3 regions of the Streptomyces sp. NPDC007088 genome follow, and region 2 is predicted to be linked to each of the others. Evidence: riboswitches for the same ligand, from Rfam matches in the RefSeq annotation. Region 2 holds a riboswitch; each other region holds the start of a gene.
The links. Region 2 has a riboswitch for cyclic di-AMP ahead of ACFYMP_RS20810 (peptidoglycan DD-metalloendopeptidase family protein). Riboswitches for the same ligand answer to the same signal wherever they lie in the genome.
Positions count from the first base shown of each region.

Region 1: linked by a shared signal. The riboswitch ahead of ACFYMP_RS02695 (M23 family metallopeptidase) and the one ahead of ACFYMP_RS20810 (peptidoglycan DD-metalloendopeptidase family protein) in region 2 are both predicted to bind cyclic di-AMP.
Region 3: linked by a shared signal. The riboswitch ahead of ACFYMP_RS07685 (transglycosylase family protein) and the one ahead of ACFYMP_RS20810 (peptidoglycan DD-metalloendopeptidase family protein) in region 2 are both predicted to bind cyclic di-AMP.

Region 1 is NZ_JBIAFO010000001.1:608,841-615,142, reverse strand. Features, by position in the region: gene ACFYMP_RS02705 (M16 family metallopeptidase) at 212-1,579, shown strand; gene ACFYMP_RS02700 (M16 family metallopeptidase) at 1,600-2,985, shown strand; cyclic di-AMP (ydaO/yuaA leader) riboswitch at 3,285-3,436, shown strand; gene ACFYMP_RS02695 (M23 family metallopeptidase) at 3,449-4,237, shown strand; gene ACFYMP_RS02690 (GntR family transcriptional regulator) at 4,442-5,119, shown strand; gene ACFYMP_RS02685 (hypothetical protein) at 5,536-5,838, shown strand; gene ACFYMP_RS02680 (N-6 DNA methylase) at 5,926-6,302, shown strand, end outside.
Region 2 is NZ_JBIAFO010000012.1:188,011-194,312, reverse strand. Features, by position in the region: gene ACFYMP_RS20830 (aspartate aminotransferase family protein) at 1-821, shown strand, start outside; gene ACFYMP_RS20825 (helix-turn-helix domain-containing protein) at 942-1,613, shown strand; gene ACFYMP_RS20820 (DUF6126 family protein) at 1,613-1,864, shown strand; gene ACFYMP_RS20815 (tyrosine-protein phosphatase) at 1,886-2,683, opposite strand; cyclic di-AMP (ydaO/yuaA leader) riboswitch at 3,036-3,190, shown strand; gene ACFYMP_RS20810 (peptidoglycan DD-metalloendopeptidase family protein) at 3,195-3,938, shown strand; gene ACFYMP_RS20805 (SGNH/GDSL hydrolase family protein) at 4,195-5,004, shown strand; gene ACFYMP_RS20800 (MBL fold metallo-hydrolase) at 5,147-6,302, shown strand, end outside.
Region 3 is NZ_JBIAFO010000003.1:457,320-463,621, reverse strand. Features, by position in the region: gene ACFYMP_RS07695 (septum formation initiator family protein) at 1-8, opposite strand, end outside; gene eno (phosphopyruvate hydratase) at 173-1,459, opposite strand; gene ACFYMP_RS07685 (transglycosylase family protein) at 1,834-2,583, opposite strand; cyclic di-AMP (ydaO/yuaA leader) riboswitch at 2,588-2,764, opposite strand; gene ACFYMP_RS07680 (transglycosylase family protein) at 2,950-4,053, opposite strand; gene ACFYMP_RS07675 (cytochrome P450) at 4,206-5,441, opposite strand; partial or broken gene ACFYMP_RS07670 (Uma2 family endonuclease) at 5,872-6,207, shown strand; gene ACFYMP_RS07665 (nucleoside triphosphate pyrophosphohydrolase) at 6,198-6,302, opposite strand, start outside.

The DNA.
Region 1 (6,302 bases), on a different contig from region 2:
CCCCGCGAGGGGTGCCCGGGAGGCCGCCGGCGGGTGCCCGCGCACGGCGCGAGTCCGCCGGACCGAGGGGAACTTCGCCAGAAGTCCGTGCGGTTGCATACAGTGACAGCACGAATCGACGGACAACCACCGACGGACATCACCGGTCGCCCCCGCCGGCGGCGCGCGACAGCCGGCGGGGGGTCCGGTGAGCGAAGGGACGTACATGCCCATGGGTCACACGGCCACCGACCGGGCCGGCTCCGGCGGCCTCACAGCGACCGAGCACCGGTTGGCCAACGGCCTGCGGGTGGTGCTCTCCGAGGACCATCTGACCCCGGTCGCCGCGGTCTGCCTCTGGTACGACGTGGGCTCGCGCCACGAGGTGAAGGGCCGCACCGGCCTCGCCCACCTCTTCGAGCACCTCATGTTCCAGGGCTCCGCCCAGGTCAAGGGCAACGGGCACTTCGAACTCGTCCAGGGCGCCGGCGGCTCCCTGAACGGCACGACGAGCTTCGAGCGCACCAACTACTTCGAGACGATGCCCTCCAACCAGCTGGAACTGGCCCTGTGGCTCGAGGCCGACCGCATGGGCTCCCTGCTCACCGCGCTCGACCTGGAGTCCCTGGACAACCAGCGGGCGGTCGTGAAGAACGAGCGCCGTCAGCGGTACGACAACGTGCCCTACGGCACCGCCTTCGAGAAGCTCACCGCGCTCTCCTACCCCGAGGGCCACCCCTACCACCACACCCCCATCGGCTCGATGGCCGACCTGGACGCCGCGACCCTGGAGGACGCCCGCGCCTTCTTCCGCACGTACTACGCGCCGAACAACGCGGTCCTCTCCGTCGTCGGCGACATCGACCCCGAGCAGACGCTGGCCTGGGTCGAGAAGTACTTCGGTTCCATCCCCTCCCACGACGGCAAGCAGCCCCCGCGGGACGGCTCGCTGCCCGAGGTGATCGGCCGGGAACTGCGCGAGGTCGTCCGCGAGGAGGTGCCCGCCCGTGCCCTCATGGCGGCCTACCGCCTGCCCGAGGACGGCGGCCGCGCCGCCGACGCCGCCGACGTCGCGCTCACCGTGCTCGGCGGCGGTGAGTCCTCGCGGCTCTACAACCGCCTGGTGCGCCGCGACCGTTCGGCCGTCGCCGCCGGGTTCGGCATGCTGCGGCTGGCCGGCGCCCCCTCGCTGGGCTGGCTCGACGTCAAGACCTCCGCCGAGGTCGAGATCCCCACGATCGAGGCGGCCGTCGACGAGGAGCTGGCCCGCTTCGCCGCGGAGGGCCCGACCGCCGAGGAGATGGAGCGCGCCCAGGCCCAGCTGGAGCGCGAGTGGCTCGACCGGCTCGGCACCGTGGCCGGCCGCGCCGACGAACTGTGCCGCTACGCCGTCCTGTTCGGCGACCCGCAGCTCGCGCTGACCGCCGTCGGGCGGGTCCTCGACATCACCGCCGACGAGGTCCGCGAGATCGCCGCGGCCCGCCTGCGGCCCGACAACCGCGCCGTCCTCGTCTACGAGCCCACCGCCCCCGAGGGCGACCCCGCCGCGCGGGACGAAGCCGCGGACACCGACCAGGACGAGGAGGCGGCACAGAAGTGAGCGACGCCGTACAGAGCACCATGGAGTTCCACCCGCGGCCCCAGCCCGGCACCGCGAAGCCCTGGGCCTTCCCCGCACCCGAGCGCGGCACCCTGCCCAACGGGCTCACCGTGCTGCGCTGCGACCGCCCCGGACAGCAGATCGTCGCCGTGGAGGTCCTGCTCGACGCCCCGCTGGACGCCGAGCCGGCCGGTCTCGACGGGGTCGCCACCATCATGGCCCGCGCCTTCACCGAGGGCACCGACAAGCACTCCGCCGAGGAGTACGCGGCCGAACTGGAGCGCTGCGGGGCGACCCTCGACGCCCACGCCGACCACCCCGGCGTCCGCATCTCGCTGGAGGTCCCGGTCTCCCGGCTGCCCAAGGCGCTCGGCCTGCTCGCCGACGCCCTGCGCTCCCCGGCCTTCGCCGACGCCGAGATCGAGCGGCTCGTGGCCAACCGTCTCGACGAGATCCCGCACGAGGCGGCGAACCCGGCGCGGCGCGCGGCGAAGGAGCTGTCGAAGCGGCTCTTCCCCGCCGACAGCCGGATGTCCCGCCCCCGCCAGGGCACCGAGGAGACGGTCGCCGCGATCGACTCCTCGGCCGTCCGCGCGCTGTACGAACGGCATGTCCGCCCGGCCACCTCGACCGCCGTCGTGGTCGGCGACCTCACGGGTGTGGACCTCGACGCCCTGCTCGCCGAGACCCTCGGCGCGTGGACCGGGAACACCGCCGAGCCCCTGCCCGTGCCGCCGATCACCGCCGACGACACCGGCCGCGTCTACATCGTCGACCGTCCCGGCTCCGTGCAGACCCAGCTGCTCATCGGCCGGATCGGCGCCGACCGGCACGACCGGGTCTGGCCCGCGCAGGTCCTCGGCACCTACTGCCTGGGCGGCACCCTGACCTCGCGTCTGGACCGGGTCCTGCGCGAGGAGAAGGGGTACACCTACGGGGTGCGCGCCTTCGGCCAGGTGCTGCGCTCGGCCGCTCCGGCCGCGGGCAGCCCGGTCGCGCCCGGCGCCGCGATGCTCGCCATCAGCGGCTCGGTGGACACCGAGTCCACCGGCCCCGCGCTGGAGGACCTGTGGAACGTCCTGCGGGTGCTCGCCGCGGAGGGGCTGACCGACGCCGAGCGGGAGACCGCCGAGCAGAACCTCGTGGGCGTCGCCCCGCTCAAGTACGAGACGGCCGCCGCCGTCGCGGGCACCCTCGCCGATCAGGTGGAGCAGCAACTGCCCGACGACTTCCAGGCCCAGCTGTACCGCCGGCTGGCCGAGACCGGCACCGTCGAGGCCACCGCCGCCGTGGTCAGCGCCTTCCCGGTCGACCACCTCGTGACGGTCCTGGTCGGGGACGCCGCGCAGATCGCCGAACCGGTCCGCGCCCTCGGTATCGGCGAGGTCACCGTCGTCGAGGGCTGAGGCCCGCCCGGCACGACGCGGTCCGCTGACGCGGACTCAGGGCCCCGGTGTCCTTCCCGGAGAGGGAGGGCGCCGGGGCCCCGCCGTGTCCGTGACACTCCGTCCGGCGCGGGCGTTCCCTTTCGTCCTGTGCCGGAGGCTCTTCCGCCGCCTCCTGCCCCCATGTCCCGAATGCCGCATGACGCCCTGTCTGTGCTGTGGCGTGCGCTACAAACCACCGGTTCCGTTTGTTGCGGCCCTGATGTCCCGTTTAGCGTCGGTCCGGCTGTTCGTCAGGCACCCGTCGCACCAGCGGCACCGGGCAGTCATCGCCGAGTCCCGAGGCGCGAGCCGAGGGAGCCGGGGACCCAGGTTCCACTGGGGTGAATCGGCCACCGCCCGGCGGTGGCCGTAGGAGACCTTCCTGCTCCGAACCCGTCAGCTAACCCGGTAGGCGAGAGGGAAGGAAAGGACCATCCACTCCATGGCGTTCACGCGCCCCTCCGGCAAGCACCGTCGTCCCAGCCGCGGGAGCAGGGCCGGTGCCCGCGCCGCCTCGGTCGCCGCGCTCACCACGACCGGCGTCGTCGGCGGTCTCGCCGCCTCCGCTTTCGCCGCCGAGGCCCCCGCCGTCCACGACACCGGGCTGACCCGGGCGATCACCCTCGACGACAGTCTCGCCGAGGAGATCGCCACCCAGGCCGCCCTCCAGCACGCCGCCGCCGAACAGGCCGAGGCCCAGGAGAAAGCGGCCGCGCAGGCCAAGAAGGACGCCGAGGAGGCCAAGCGCAAGGCCGAGGCCAAGGCCAAGCGGGAGCGGGAGGCCAAGGAACGCGCCGCCCGTGCCGCCGAGCGTGAGCGCCTCAACGCCTTCGTCGCCCCGGTCGACGGCTCGTACGTGTCCACCGGCTACCAGGCCGGCAGCTCGCTGTGGGCCTCCGGCAGCCACACCGGTATCGACTTCCACGCGGCGAGCGGCACCAGCGTGCACGCCGTGGGCGCGGGCACCGTCGTCGCGGTCGACTGGGGCGGCGCCTACGGCAACGAGGTCGTCCTGCGCATGCAGGACGGCACCTACACCCAGTACGGGCACCTGACCTCCGCGACCGTCTCCGTCGGGCAGAGCGTCAGCGCCGGACAGCAGATCGCGATCTCCGGCTCGACGGGCAACTCGACCGGGCCGCATCTGCACTTCGAGGCCCGTACCGGCCCCGACTACGGCTCCGACATGGACCCCGTCGCCTACCTCCGCGCCCACGGCGTCCACGTCTGAGACGCGGCGTCCCCTCGCGCCGCTCCGCTTGCCCGCAAGGCCCCCGGTCACCCCGGGGGCCTTGCGCGTGTGCGGGGTGGCTTTCCGGCCAAAAGATATCCATGGAATGCCGTCTCCCATCGGAAATTCACGCCTGTTCTAATAGAGTCACTGAACGGGCGTCAATCGACGGCGTTTCGCGGGGATTAAAGCGGAGGTCGGTCCATGAGCATTCCGGCGCACTCGGTATGCACCGCCATCCGGGACGACATCGTCTCCGGTGTGTACGAGCGCGGCAGCCGGCTCACCGAGGAATTGCTCGCCCGCCGGTACGGCGTCTCGCGCGTCCCGGTGCGGGAGTCGCTGCGCACCCTGGAGGCCGAGGGGTTCGTCGTGACGCGCAGGCACGCGGGCGCGCACGTGGCCGAGCCCTCCGAGCAGGAGGCCGTCGACCTGCTGGAGATGCGGCTGCTGCTGGAACCGCTGTGCGCGGCCCGCGCCGCCCAGCGCCGCACCGACGCCCACCTCAAGGTGCTGCGCGGGCTGGTCAGACTCGGCCAGGAGCGGGCCCGGCGCGGCCAGGACGAGGACCTGCGGTCCCTGGGCGGCTGGTTCCACGAGACCCTCGTGCAGTCCTCCGGCAGTGAGGCGCTCACCACGCTGCTGACCCAGCTACGGCACAAGATCGTCTGGATGTGGACCGTCGACTCCCCGGCGCGGCCGCAGGAGTCCTGGGCCGAGCACGGCGCGATCGTCGACGCGGTGGCCCGCGGGGACGCCGAGCGGGCCAGGACGCTGACCGCGCAGCACGGTGAACGGGCCCGGCAGGCTCACCGGCTGCGCGGCACGGAGCGTGTGAGGTCTTCGCAACATGCCGTAAACACGGTGGGCGGCCGACATTAACAATTGCGCCGTATACAAAGGTGGGTAATGCGGGGGTCTCTTTGTCGTGCCCGTAATTCCGGGGCCGAATGCGAAGGGCTCCCGGCGACCCCTGCGCGTTTTCCGGACTTCTCGTCCGAGGTGGTGTCCCTCTGCGACCGAATTCTTACGGAAAACGTTCTGCCGCCGCACGGGAGACGCCGGGGGGGGGGGGGGGGGGGCCCGCGGGCCCCCCCCCCCCCGCCGCGGCGGGGGCCCCCCCCCCCCCCCCACCGGGGGGGGGGGGGGGCGCGGCGCCCGGGCGGGGGGGCGGGGCACCCGCCCGGCCCCCCCCCCCCCCGCCCCCCCCGGGCCCCCGCCCCCCCCCCCGCCCCCCCCCCCGGGGCCCGGGCCGCGGGGGGGGCGGGCCACGGCCCCACCTGAAAGGCGCCACCCTCATGAAGCTCCCCGTAGACGACGTCACGCTCGCGTCCTGGTCCACGCTCCTCGGCCTCACCGACAAGCAGACCGCCGCGACCCTCGAAGACATCGAGAAGACCCTCCGCCAGGGGTACGAGTACCGCCCCGACGAGCTGCGCGACGCCACCTTCGACCAGCTCATAAGCGACATGGACAAGGACGAGGCCGCCCTGATGTTCCTCATCAGCGGACTGCGCCAGGCCGGATACCCCAACGCGGCCTACGACATCGAGGTACGCGGCATCTTCGCCACGCTCAGCTCCCTCCAGCACACCGGCTGACCTTCCCCTCACACCCGCTCACCGCCCCGGCCGCGCACCGCGCACCGGGGCGGTCCCATGCGCGCCCGCAGAAAGGATTCCGCCGTCGTGAGCGACGACTTCCTGCCCCGTGCCGCGGCCCCGACCGCCGCACGGCCCGCCCCCTCGTGGGCGAAGAAGCCCCCGCCCAAGTCCAAGACCCGCACCACCGGCAAGATCACAGCCCGCCGCTACGCCGCCCCGCGCGACCCGCACGAGCACGCCCGGAAGATCGCCGAGAACGTCCTCGACGCCTGGTATCAGTCCTTCGGCGGCAGCAGCATCGACGTCCCCCTGGGCACCGTCGCCGGGCTCTCCCTGCTGCGCAACCTCCCCGGACTCGCGGACTGGGTGCTCAACCTCGCGCCCGAAGACCTCCCGCAGCTCCTCAAGGAGATCTACCTCGGCCACTGGATCAACCGACCCGACCTCATCAACCGCGCGAT
Region 2 (6,302 bases):
CGCTGGAGAAGGAGCTGAAGAAGGGCGACGTGGCCGGGCTCATCATCGAGCCCATCCAGGGCAAGGGCGTCCACGACACCCCGCCCGGCTACCTGCGGGCCGCCCAGGATCTCCTGCACAAGCACAAGGCGCTGCTCATCGCCGACGAGGTGCAGACCGGTCTGGGACGCACCGGCGACTTCTACGCCTACCAGCACGAGGAGGGGGTCGAACCCGACCTCGTGTGCGTCGCGAAGTCCCTGTCCGGCGGCTACGTCCCGGTCAGCGCGACCCTCGGCAAGGACTGGATCTTCAAGAAGGTCTACTCCTCGATGGACCGGGTGCTCGTGCACTCGGCGAGCTTCGGGGCCAACGCGCAGGCCATGGCCGCCGGGCTCGCGGTGCTCTCCGTCATGGAGGACGAGAACATCGTCGCCCACGCCCGGCGCACCGGCGACTACCTGAGAAACCGCCTGAGCGAGCTGATCCCGCGCTACGAGCTGCTGGCCGACGTCCGGGGACGCGGGCTCATGATCGGCATCGAGTTCGGCCGGCCCGAGTCCCTCAAACTGCGCAGCCGCTGGGCCATGCTCCAGGCCGCCCGCAAGGGGCTGTTCGCGCAGATGGTCGTCGTACCGCTGCTCCAGAAGCACCGCATCCTGACCCAGGTCTCCGGCGACCACCTCGAAGTCATCAAGCTGATCCCGCCGCTCGTCGTGGGGGAGAAGGAGGCCGACCGCTTCGTGGACGCCTTCACCGCCGTCATGGACGACGCGCACAACGGTGGACTGATGTGGGACTTCGGGAGGACCCTGGTGAAGCAGGCGGTCGCCAACCGATGACGGGGACGGAGCCCGCGGTCATCGGGCGCTGAGCCGGTCGCGAGCGGTCCGGCGCCACGGACTTTTGCCTCCCGGGCAAAAAAATTGCCCGGGAGGCATTTTCCTGGCTCAATCAGAGGTATGAGTCCTGCCATCCCCGGCGGACGGGACCTCCCCGACCCGCCGGACCAGCACACCGACGAGTCCGCGGCCGACGGCGTCCCCCTCGCGCTGTCCGCGGCCGTCGCCCCGCAGCTGCGGGAACTGCGCCGCCGCGCCGGGCTCACCCTGGAGGCCGCGGCCAAGGCCGCCGGACTCTCCCCGGCGCACCTCTCCCGGTTGGAGACCGGCCGCCGCCAGCCCTCCCTGCCGATGCTGCTCGCCCTGGCCCGTACCTACGGTACGACCGTTTCGGAACTGCTCGGCGAGCACACCGAGGGACGCGAGGCCGTCGTCCGGGCCGCCGCGATGGAGCCGACCGCCGCGGGCGGCTGGACCTACTGGCAGGCCGGCGGCCCGGGACGCGGGATGCAGGCGCTGCGCGTCCACGTCCCCCACGGCAGCCAGGGCGATATCGTCCGCGTCCACCCCGGCGAGGAGTGGCTGTACGTCCTCACCGGCCGGCTCAGGCTTCGGCTCGGCGACAGCACCCACCTGCTGGACCCGGGCGACAGCGCGCACTTCGACTCCCTCACCCCGCACCGGATCGCCGCCGTGGACCAGGGCGGCGCCGGGCTGCTCTTCGTCCACACCCTCATGCAGAGCCCGCTCGGCGCGCTCTGCCTCGGTGACGTACGCCCAGGAGGCGCATGATGTCCCGTCCCGCACCCGAATCCGTACCCGAGACCACCACTCCCGCCGCCCCCACGCCCGAAAGCGGCCCCGCCCCCGAGGCGCAGGCGGCCCCGGCCGGTGAGGAGGACACCCCGCGCGGGGTGCGCCGGTTCGTGGAGGACAAGATCCCGCGCGGCCTCGCCATCAGGCTGTTCGTCTACATCGTCGCGGGCCACGGACTCGCCGCGTTCCTGTTCCTCCTGTTCGAGCTGGGCGCCAAGAACCAGTGAGCCCCCGGCGCCCCGGGCCGGTCACTCGACCAGTCGCGCCCGCAGCCCCTCCCGCAGCTCCGGGGTGAGCCCGAGCACCTCGCCGAAGTACCGCTCGGGCCCGCCCCACACCGTGTCGACGGCCTCCAGAGCCGCCCGCAGGTACTCCACCCGCGCCTCGAACAACGGGTTGAGCAGCTCCATCACCTCGGGCGCCGTCGCCTCCGGGGAGTCGCTGCCGCGCCGGACGCGGTAGCGGCGGTGTGGGGCGTTCGACTCCAGGTAGTCCGCCTCGATCGCCTCCCGCTCGACGCCCACCGCGAGCAGCGTGAGGGCTATCGAGGTGCCCGCGCGGTCCTTCCCGGCCGCGCAGTGCATCAGGGCGGGCAGGCTGTCCGTCGCCATCGCGCGCAGCAGGCGCCCGTACTCCGCGGTCCGCTCCTCGACCAGCTGCCGGTAGGTGGCCTTCATCCGCGCCTCCGCCCGGCCCTCACCGAGCAGCTCCCGCAACTGCTCCAGCTCCCCGTGCCGCACCATCCGCCAGAACTCCGCGCCGTCCGCCGGGTCGTTGAGCGGCAGGCGCACGTTGCGCACCCCGGGCAGCTCGACGTCCGGGCCCTCCAGCGCCTGGTCCGCCGCGTTGCGGAAGTCGAAGACGGTGTGCAGGCCGAGCGAGGAGAGGAAGCTCACGTCCTCGGCGCTCGCGTGCGCGAGGTGACCGCTGCGGTAGAGCCGACCCGGGCGCACCCGCCCGCCGTCCACCGTGGGCAGCCCGCCCACGTCCCGGAAGTTGCGTACGGCGGCCAGCTCGGGCTCGGCCTGCGGCACCTGCTGCGTCACGGGGATTCCCTTTCCGGTGGGCCGCCGGCGCGGCTCGCCGGCACGGCGAGCCCGACCCTACGACACACCCGTACGCCCCCGACAGGACTTCGTACGGCCGCGAGGGCCGAGGTGAGCAGCGTCATAACCGTGACGGTCCGTACCCGCCGCCCCTTTCCGCCGATGCCGAATCGGTCCGGCGCATACGGGAAATCGAAGATCGGAATTCCACGGAGCGTGACGGAATTCCGGTCAATGGATCAAGAAAAGGGACACGGACGGGAAAAGAGTGGCTTGTCGGGCGAGTTCTCGCTCCTTTACGGTCACCCTCAGTCCGGCCGGAACGCCCAATCCTGCCGCCGCCCGGACTCCCGCTCCACTCACACCCGTACCGGCAGGAACGGGGGACCCACAGGCACCACCGCCGCCCGGTCCACCGGACGGCTAGGGGTGAAGCCGCGTCCACGCGGCCGGGCAGCTCCAGCCCGAACCCGACAGCTCACCTCGTAGGCGACGGAGAAAGAACACACCCATGCCCGCACAGGGTAAGAACCGCCGTTCGCTGTCCCGCCGCCTCGCGCTGATCGGCACCACCGGTGCCGCCGCGGTGGTGCTCCCGCTGACCGCCGCGGCCGGCGCGCACGCCGCCGCTCCCGAGGCCGCCCCGCAGAAGGCCGCCACCACCTACACCGTGATGAAGGGCGACACCCTGGCCAAGATCGCCAGGACGCACCACGTCGACGGCGGCTGGAAGAAGCTCTTCGAGATCAACAAGAAGGCCGTCGGCGCCGACCCGGGCGTCATCAAGCCGGGCCTCAAGCTCTCCCTGAAGGCCGCCGCGGCGGCACCCGCCGTGCAGTCCGCCCCCGCGGACTCCGGCTGGACCGCGCCCGTCGTCGGCGTCAAGGGCGGCGGCTACGGCAACTCCGGCAGCCTGTGGTCGCACGGCCACACCGGCGCCGACTTCCCCGTCCCCACCGGCACCTCGGTCAAGGCCGTCTCCAACGGCACCGTCGTCGCCGCCGGGGACGGCGGGGCCTACGGCAACCAGATCGTCATCAAGCACGGCGACGGCCACTACTCGCAGTACGGTCACCTCTCCTCGATCGGCGTGTCCGTCGGGCAGACCGTGACCGAGGGCCAGCAGATCGGCCTGTCCGGCGCCACCGGCAACGTGACCGGCCCGCACCTGCACTTCGAGGTCCGCACCGGCCCGGACTACGGCTCCGACATCGACCCGCTGGCCTTCCTCGCCCAGCACGGCGTCAACGCCTGATCCGTCCCTCCAGGACCGCACCGGCCCGCCCGCCCCGCGCCCCGCGCGGGGCGGGCGGGCCGAGGCGCACCCCGGGCGTTGCGCGCCCACGTCGCGGTGGCGACGGAAAAGCGACGACGACCCGTTCTCCGCCCCCCGTCACACCAGGCCCGCCCTATTCCTCAATTGGGCGAGATTTGACCGGTGGTCTTTCTCACCCCCCGTCAACCCCTGCCTACGGTGGCGTAGGTCACTCGGCCAGGTGAATGATGCCGAGGTGGCACAAGAATCGAGGTTCCCCCGTAGCAGCGCCCTTTCGGGAGAGGGCACCATCGCGTCGTACGCGGCCGTCGGCGACAGCTTCACCGAGGGCGTCGGCGATCCCGGCCCCGGCGGTGTCCTGGTCGGCTGGGCCGACCGGCTCGCCGTCCAGCTCGCCGACCGGCTCCCCGAACACGACTTCCGCTACGCCAACCTCGCGGTACGCGGCAAACTCCTCGACCAGATCGTCCGCGACCAAGTGCCCCGCGCCAAGGAACTCGCGCCCGACCTCGTCACCTTCGTCGCCGGCGGCAACGACATCCTGCGCCCCGGAAGCGACCCCGACGACGTCGCGGCCCGCTTCGAGAGCGCCGTCGCCGACCTGACCTCCGCCGTCGGCACCGTCCTCGTCGCGACCGGCTTCGACACCCGCGACACCCCGGTGCTGCGCCGGCTGCGCGGGAAGATCGCCACGTACAACGCCCATGTGCGCGCCGTCGCCGACCGCCACGGCTGCCCGGTCCTCGACCTGTGGTCGCTGCGCTCGGTGCGCGACCGCCGGGCCTGGGACACCGACCGGCTCCACCTCGGGCCCGAGGGACACACCCGGGTCGCCCTGCGCGCCGCCCAGGTCCTCGGCCTCGACGTACCCGCCGACCCGGAACAGCCCTGGCCGCCGCTGCCCCCGCGCGGCACCCTGGAGCACCGCCGCGACGACATCACCTGGGCACGCGACCACCTCGTCCCGTGGATCGGCCGCCGGCTGCGCGGAGAGTCCTCCGGTGACCACGCGCACGCCAAGCGCCCCGACCTGCTGCCCCTGTAGCGCCGCGCACCCGGTCCGACGCCCCGGGCCCCCGGCCCGTCCGGTCGGCCCGGCCCGCCGGGCGGCCCGCCCCGGGCCCCGCACATAATGGGTAGCCCACCGAGACGACGGGCAGCCCGCCCCGAGACCTTGAGGAGGCGCCGTGACCGACGCCCGTTCCCTGCGCTCCGAACTGCGCTCGCTGCGGCCCCTCGCCTTCGGCGCGGACGCCACCGGTGCCAGGCTGGAACGCATCCGGCGATCCCCGCACTTCGACCAGGCCCGCGGCGTCTTCCGCAACCCCGAAGGGCCGAAGGCCCCGCCGCCCGGCTCGCGCCTGGAGTTCCTCCAGAACTACTTCCGCAAGGACCAGCGCGCCCTGCGCGCCCCCGAGGGCACCCTCCCCGTCCACCCCACCACCCTCGCGGACCTCACGCGCGAGCCCGCCCCGGGGCTGCGCGTCACCTGGATGGGGCACTCCAGCGTCCTCGTCGAGATCGACGGCGCCCGCGTCCTGTTCGACCCGGTGTGGGGCGAGCGCTGCTCCCCGTTCTCCTTCGCCGGCCCCAAGCGGCTGCACCCCGCCCCGGTGGGGCTGGAGGCGCTCGGTCCCGTCGACGCGGTCGTCATCTCGCACGACCACTACGACCACCTCGACCTGCCCTCCGTGCGGCGCCTCGCCCGCACCGGCACCCTCTTCGTCGTCCCGCTCGGTATCGGCGCGCACCTGGAGCGCTGGGGGGTGGCTCCCGAGCGGCTGCGGGAACTGGACTGGCACGAGTCCACACGCGTCGCGGGCCTCGACCTCACCGCGACCCCGGCCCGCCACTTCTGCGGCCGCGGCCTGCGCAACCAGCAGCACACCCTGTGGGCCTCCTGGGTGGTCGCCGGCCCCGAGCACCGCGTCTACCACAGCGGCGACACGGGCTACTTCCCCGGCTTCGGTGACATCGGCACCGCGCACGGCCCCTTCGACACGACAATGATCCAGATCGGCGCGTACTCCCCGTACTGGCCGGACATCCACATGACCCCCGAGGAAGGCGTGCGGGCCCACCTCGACCTCCAGGGCGGCTCGCCCTCCGGGGTCCTGTTGCCGATCCACTGGGGCACCTTCAACCTCGCCCCGCACGCCTGGGCGGAGCCGGGGGAGTGGACGAGGGACGCGGCCGCGGAGGCAGGACAGGCGGTGGCGTTCCCCCGTCCGGGCCAGCCGTTCGATCCCGCGGGGGAGTTGCCGCGCGAGCCGTGGTGGCGGGCCGTGTCCCCGGCGATCGCGCGTCCGTGGCGTGCGGAGGGGGAGGCCGAGACGAGCCGGG
Region 3 (6,302 bases), on a different contig from region 2:
GCTGGCATCGTGCCTCCCCGTGCACCCGTGAAACGCGCGGACGTCCTGAACACGCGTACGTCCCCGCACACGGTACGGGACCGGGTGCGGGGACGTACGGAGGCCGTGCGCCCCGGGGCGGGCCGTCAGCCGGGTGCCGACGGACATCGCGCGGGCGCGGGGGCCCGGGGGCTCAGCCCTTGAAGCGCGGGAACGCGGAGCGGCCCGCGTACACGGCGGCGTCGTCGAGGATCTCCTCGATGCGCAGGAGCTGGTTGTACTTGGCGACGCGGTCGGTGCGGGCCGGGGCGCCGGACTTGATCTGGCCGCAGTTCACGGCGACGGCGAGGTCGGCGATCGTGACGTCCTCGGTCTCGCCGGAGCGGTGCGACATCATGCACTTGAAGCCGTTGCGCTGGGCCAGCTCCACGGCGTCCAGGGTCTCGGTCAGCGAGCCGATCTGGTTGACCTTGACGAGCAGGGCGTTCGCGGAGCCCTCCTCGATACCGCGCGCCAGACGCTCCGGGTTGGTGACGAACAGGTCGTCACCGACGAGCTGGACCTTGTCGCCGAGCTTGTCGGTGATGGTCTTCCAGCCGGCCCAGTCGTCCTCGTACAGCGGGTCCTCGATGGACACGAGCGGGTACGCGGAGACGAGCTCCTCGTAGTACTCGGTCATCTCGGCGGCCGAACGCTCCTTGCCCTCGAACAGGTACTTGCCGTCCTTGTAGAACTCGGAGGCGGCGACGTCCAGGGCGAGCGCGATGTCGCGGCCGGGCACGTAGCCGGCTTCCTTGATCGCTTCGAGGATGAGGTCGAGGGCGGCGCGGTTGGACTCCAGGCTCGGGGCGAAGCCGCCCTCGTCGCCGAGGCCCGTGGACAGCCCGCGCTGCTTCAGGACCTTCTTGAGGGTGTGGTAGACCTCGGAGCCCCAGCGGACGGCCTCGGAGAAGGACTCGGCGCCGATCGGCGCGATCATGAACTCCTGGATGTCCACGTTGGAGTCGGCGTGCGAGCCGCCGTTCAGGATGTTCATCATCGGCACCGGGAGCAGGTGCGCGTTGGGGCCGCCCAGGTAGCGGAAGAGCGGCAGGTCGCTGGCCTCGGAGGCGGCGTGCGCGACGGCGAGGGAGACGCCGAGGATGGCGTTGGCGCCGAGCGAGGACTTGTCCGGGGTGGCGTCCAGGTCGAACATCGCCTGGTCGATCAGCCGCTGCTCGGTGGCGTCGTAGCCCACCAGCTCCGGGCCGATCTGCTCGATGACGGCCAGCACGGCCTTCTCGACGCCCTTGCCGCCGTAGCGGTTCGCGTCTCCGTCACGCAGTTCGAGGGCCTCGAAGGCCCCGGTGGAGGCGCCGGAGGGCACGGCAGCGCGGCCCGTGCTCCCGTCGTCGAGGCCGACCTCGACCTCGACCGTGGGGTTGCCTCGGGAGTCCAGGATTTCCCGGGCTACGACGACGTCGATGGACGGCACGAGCATCTCCTTCGTGGGATGTGAAGCAGGAAGTGCGGGGTGCGTGAGCACCTTGCGACATGAGCCTAACCGGCTCGGGACCCGAGGCCCCCCGAAGCCCGCCCGCTAAGACGAAACGACCGGACGCAAGGGACATCGGGCGCATATCCGGCGCGTCGCCGCCGGGGCGGGTGAGCATCTGAGCCGTCCGCCGTGACACATGAGCCCGCCGTTGAGCGGGGCGGCGCACGGACGAGCCGGGCGGCCGGAACGGACCCCGCCCCGGCACGCGCGGGGGACGCGGGCCGGGGCGGGGCGGCCCCGAGGGGCCGGGTGGCCCTGTGGGGCCGGGGCCCTGGGGGTGGGCCGGGGAGCGGCGGGCGCGGGGCCCGCCGGCCGGGTCAGCTCAGGTGGAGCTGCTGGCCCGGGTAGATCAGGTCGGCGTTCTTGACGATGTCGTCGTTGAGCTGGAACAGCTTGGACCAGCCGCCGGAGACGTGGTGCTTCTGCGCGATCTCGCTCAGCGTGTCGCCGGTGACGACCTTGTACTCGCCGTCGCCCTTGGGGACGATCTTGCCGGTGTCGGTCGTGACCGTGCCGGTCGTGGACTTGGGCGCGGCCTTCGGGGCGGGCTTCGGCGCGGCCTTGGGCTGCGGGGCCGCCTGGCGCTGCTGGCCGCGCGAGGCGGCCTGGCCGTCGGTGTGCTGCGGGGCGGCCTGCTGGGACTGCTGGCCGGAGGAGGAGCCGCCGGTGCTGACGCCCGGGTCCACACCGTCGTTGGTGAGGCCGCCGGCGCCGGCGCAGGACCAGGCGCCCGGTCCCTGCATGGCGAGGAGCTTCTCGGCGGTGGCTATCTGCTGGCCCTTGGTGGCCAGGTCGGCGCGCGGGGCGTACTGGGTGCCGCCGGCGGCGGCCCAGGAGGACTGGTTGAACTGGAGGCCACCGTAGTAACCGTTGCCGGTGTTGATGGACCAGTTGCCGCCGGACTCGCACTGGGCGACCTTGTCCCAGGTCGAGACGGAGGCGGCGGAGGCGGTGCCTGAGGCCATCAGCGGGACGGCGATGGCGGCGCCGGTGACACCCGCGAGGGCGACGACCCGGGTGGCCCTGGAAGAACGACGGTGCTTGTTGCCCTTGCTGGAAAACAGCATGAAGAGGTCTCCTCACCGACGCCTACGAGGTGAGCTGTCGGGTTCGGGCCCGTGAGTTGCCCGGCCGTGCGACCTTGCGCACGACTTCACCCCGAGCCCCGCGCACCGCCCGGATCTCTCCGGACGGCACGCGGGGCGCAAACCTTGGGTCCCCCGCTCCTGCCTTCGGCGCTCGACGCGACGACTGTCCCGCACGGTCGCCGGCAGGATTCGGCGTGACGGCCATGGGGGCTCCCGGTGGGGAGCGGAGACGACGTTAAGCAAGAAACAACCGGAACTTCAAAGACGATCAGGGCTGTTGAGACTCATGTCTCACTTGCCCTCAACCGGACAAAGGGGCTCGAACCCTGACACCCTCTTGTCCGGTTATTGACCCGAATCCACACCAAGATCCAGGCTCTGGCCAGGGAGGATGAGGTCGGGGTCGGCCCCGACGACCTTCTTGTTCTCCTCGTACAGCGCGGTCCAGCCCTCGGGGAGCTCGTGGGCGTCCGCGATGGCCCAGAGACTGTCGCCCGAACGCACCGTGTACGTCTTGTCCTTGGTGGCGCCGTTCGCCGACCTCTGCCCGTTTTCTCCCCGCGAGGCGTGGAGTTCGCCGGCCGGGGAACGGTCCACTCCGGCGGCGGCCGGGTCCTGGGTGTCCGCGTCGCCCGGCTCCCGGTCCGTCGCGTCGCCGGAGACGGGCGACGCGCCGTCCTCCTCCTCGCGCGAGGAGGGCTCGCCGGAGGGGCTTTGGGTGTCCTTCTTGGCGTGGCGGCCGGAGGGCTTGCCGGAGGCGTCGCCCCCTTCCTCCTTCGCGGAGGGGGAGGCACTTGACTCGGCGTCCGGTGCGGACGTTTCGTCCGAGGTGCCCGGCTTGGCGTGCTTCGAGGTCTTCTCGGGCGACTTCGGCACCTCGGCGCTCTCGTCACCCTTGGCGTCCTTGGCGCCCTTGTCCTCCTTGTCGGACTTCTCCGCTTCGGGGGACTCGTCGGTCTTGCCGGACTCCGCCTTCTTCGCGGGGTCCCCGGAGTCCGAGGGCTGCGCGGAGGGCGAGGCGGGGACGGTCGAGGTGTCGCCGACACCCGCGCCCGCCGCGTCGTCGGTGCCGCCGTCCTCACGGGTCAGGCCCGCTCCGACAGCGCAACCGGGCCAGGCGGACGGGCCCTGGGCGGCGAGGATGCGCTGACCGACGAGGATCTGCTGGGCGCGCGTGGCCATGTCGGCGCGCGGGGCGAGGTCGAGACCGCCGTTCGCCTCCCACTCGTCGTCGGAGAGCTGGAGGCCGCCGTAGTAGCCGTTGCCGCTGTCGGCGCTCCACGAGCCGCCGGTCTCGCATTCGACGAGGCGGTCCCAAGGGCCCTGGTCCGCGCTGGCGCCGGTCGCGCCGAGCAGCGGGATGGCGATGGCCGAGCCGGTCACTCCTGCCGCGACGACAAGGGCCGGGGCCTGGCGGGGGCGTCGGTGACGGCCGTTCCCGGAGAGCATGCGGTTGCCTTTCGCGTGACAGCTGGATCGGACGTGAACGTAGCCGGATTCGAATGCCTGTCACAAGTCGATGCAGCCCTGATCACACGAACATCACATTTTTGACGTCGGTTCAGGTCGCACGAGCTGCCACATCACGGGTAAGTGGGGTATTACGCGCCGCCGTCCGGGGCAGGAGTGACGGGAGTGAAGCGGACGGGCAGGGTGCGCAGCCCCCGCATGATGAGGCCGCCGCGCCAGCGCAGCTCCTCGGGTTCGGCGTCCAGCGCGAGGTCCGGAAGGCGGGTCAGCAGCCGCTCCAGCGCGGTCCGCCCTTCGAGGCGGGCCAGCGGCGCGCCGAGGCAGTAGTGGATGCCGTGGCCGTAACCGAGGTGCTGGTTGTCGCGGCGCGCGAGGTCGAGCGTGTCGGGCGCGGTGAAGCGCTCCGGGTCGCGGTCGGCCGCCGCGAGCACCACGAGTACGGGGTCCCCGGGCGCGATGTCCTGCTCGCCGACGCGCAGTGGCGCGGTCGCGTACCGCCAGGTGGCCAGTTCCACCGGGCCGTCCCAGCGCAGCAGTTCCTCGACGCCGGTCGCGAGCAGTCCCCGGTCCCCGGCGGCCAGGGACGCCTGGAGGCGGGCGCGTTCCTCCGGGTGCCCGAGCAGGGCCAGTACGCCGTTCCCCACGAGGTTCACGGTCGTCTCGAAGCCGGCGAACAGGAGGATGAAGGCCATCGCGGCGGCCTCGTTCTCCGTCAGGTGCTCCCCGTCGTCGGAGGCGCGGACGAGGTCGGAGATGAGGTCGTCGCCGGGGTCGAGGCGTTTGCGGTGGATGAGTTCGGCGAGGTAGCCGCGCATCTTCCTGACGGCCCGGCCCACTCCCCCGCGCGGTCCGCCGCCGTGCCGGATCATCATGCCCGCCCAGTCGCGGAAGTCGTCCTGGTCCTCGCGCGGGACGCCGAGCAGGTCGCAGATGGCGTAGATGGGGAGCGGGAAGGCGAACTCGTGGATGAGGTCCGCCTCCCCCCTCTCCGCGAACCCGTCGACGAGGGCGTCGGTCAGTTCGCGTACCCGAGGCTCGAAAGCGGCGACCCGGCGCGGGGTGAACGCCTTCGACACGAGGCGGCGCAGCCGGGTGTGGTCGGGCGGGTCGATGTTGAGCAGGTGCGTCATGAGTTCGGCCTTGCGCTCGCCCGGGATGCCGGTCTTGCCCTTGGCGTGGGCGGACTCGGCGTGGTGCGCCGGGTTCTTGGACAGCAGGGGCTCGGCGAGGGCCTGCCGGGCCTCGGCGTACCGGGTGACGAGCCACGCCTCGACCCCGCTGGGCAGCCGGGTCCAGCGCACCGGCGCGTGCTCGCGCAGCCAGGCGTACGCGGGATAGGGGTCGGCGGCGAACTCCCGGCTGAACAGCGGCGGGGTCGGGCCGGGTACCGCGAGGGGGCAGGCGGGGGCGGTGGGGCCGTCCGGGGCGTCCGTGGCGGCGGGGCCGTCCGTGGCGGCGGGGCCGTCCGTGGCGGCGGGGCCGTCCGTGGCGGCGGGGCCGTCCGGGGTGGCGGGGCCGTCCGGGGTGGCGGGGGCGTTCTCGGTCACCGGTCGACGGTACCGGGCCGGGCGGGGGGCTCCTTCGGCGCTGCCTCCGTCCGTGCGGGCCCGGCGGCGTGGACTCCCGTGCGCGGCTTTCACTCTTTCGTATATACTTGCGGCATATGCCCCAGGTAGGCTCTTGAGTACGGCCATACTCCGTCCGCAGACCGATTTCCACATGGCCGTGCTACGGCTGCTGGAAAACGCGCTGTTCGACCAAGTACCGGACGACCTGTAACTCGACAGAGACAACCGGCCGGAGCCCGGCCTGATGCTCGTCCCCTGGGCTGCCCGTACGGGCCCCGCTCAGACTTTCCACGAACCCGCCGACATCCTGCTCGCCGTCGAAGTCGTCTCGGCGGAATCGGCAGAGCGGGATCGGCGGATCAAGCCACGCAAGTACGCGGCAGCGGGCATCAGGCACTTCTGGCGGGTAGAGGGAGTCGATGGCCGCCCCGTCGTCTACGTCCACGAGGCGGACCCGGCCACGGGCGTCTACGCCCTGACCGGAATCCACCACGACCGGCTGCGGGTTCCCGTACCCGTCGCGCTCGACATCGACCTTTCTCTGCGCCGCCCCCCTCAGCCCTGACGGCCCTCCGCCGCCAGGATCGCGTCCCGGTACGCGCGTGCCGCGCCGCGCAGGGCGGCCTCCGGGTCGACGCCCTCGGCCTGGGCCTTCGCGGC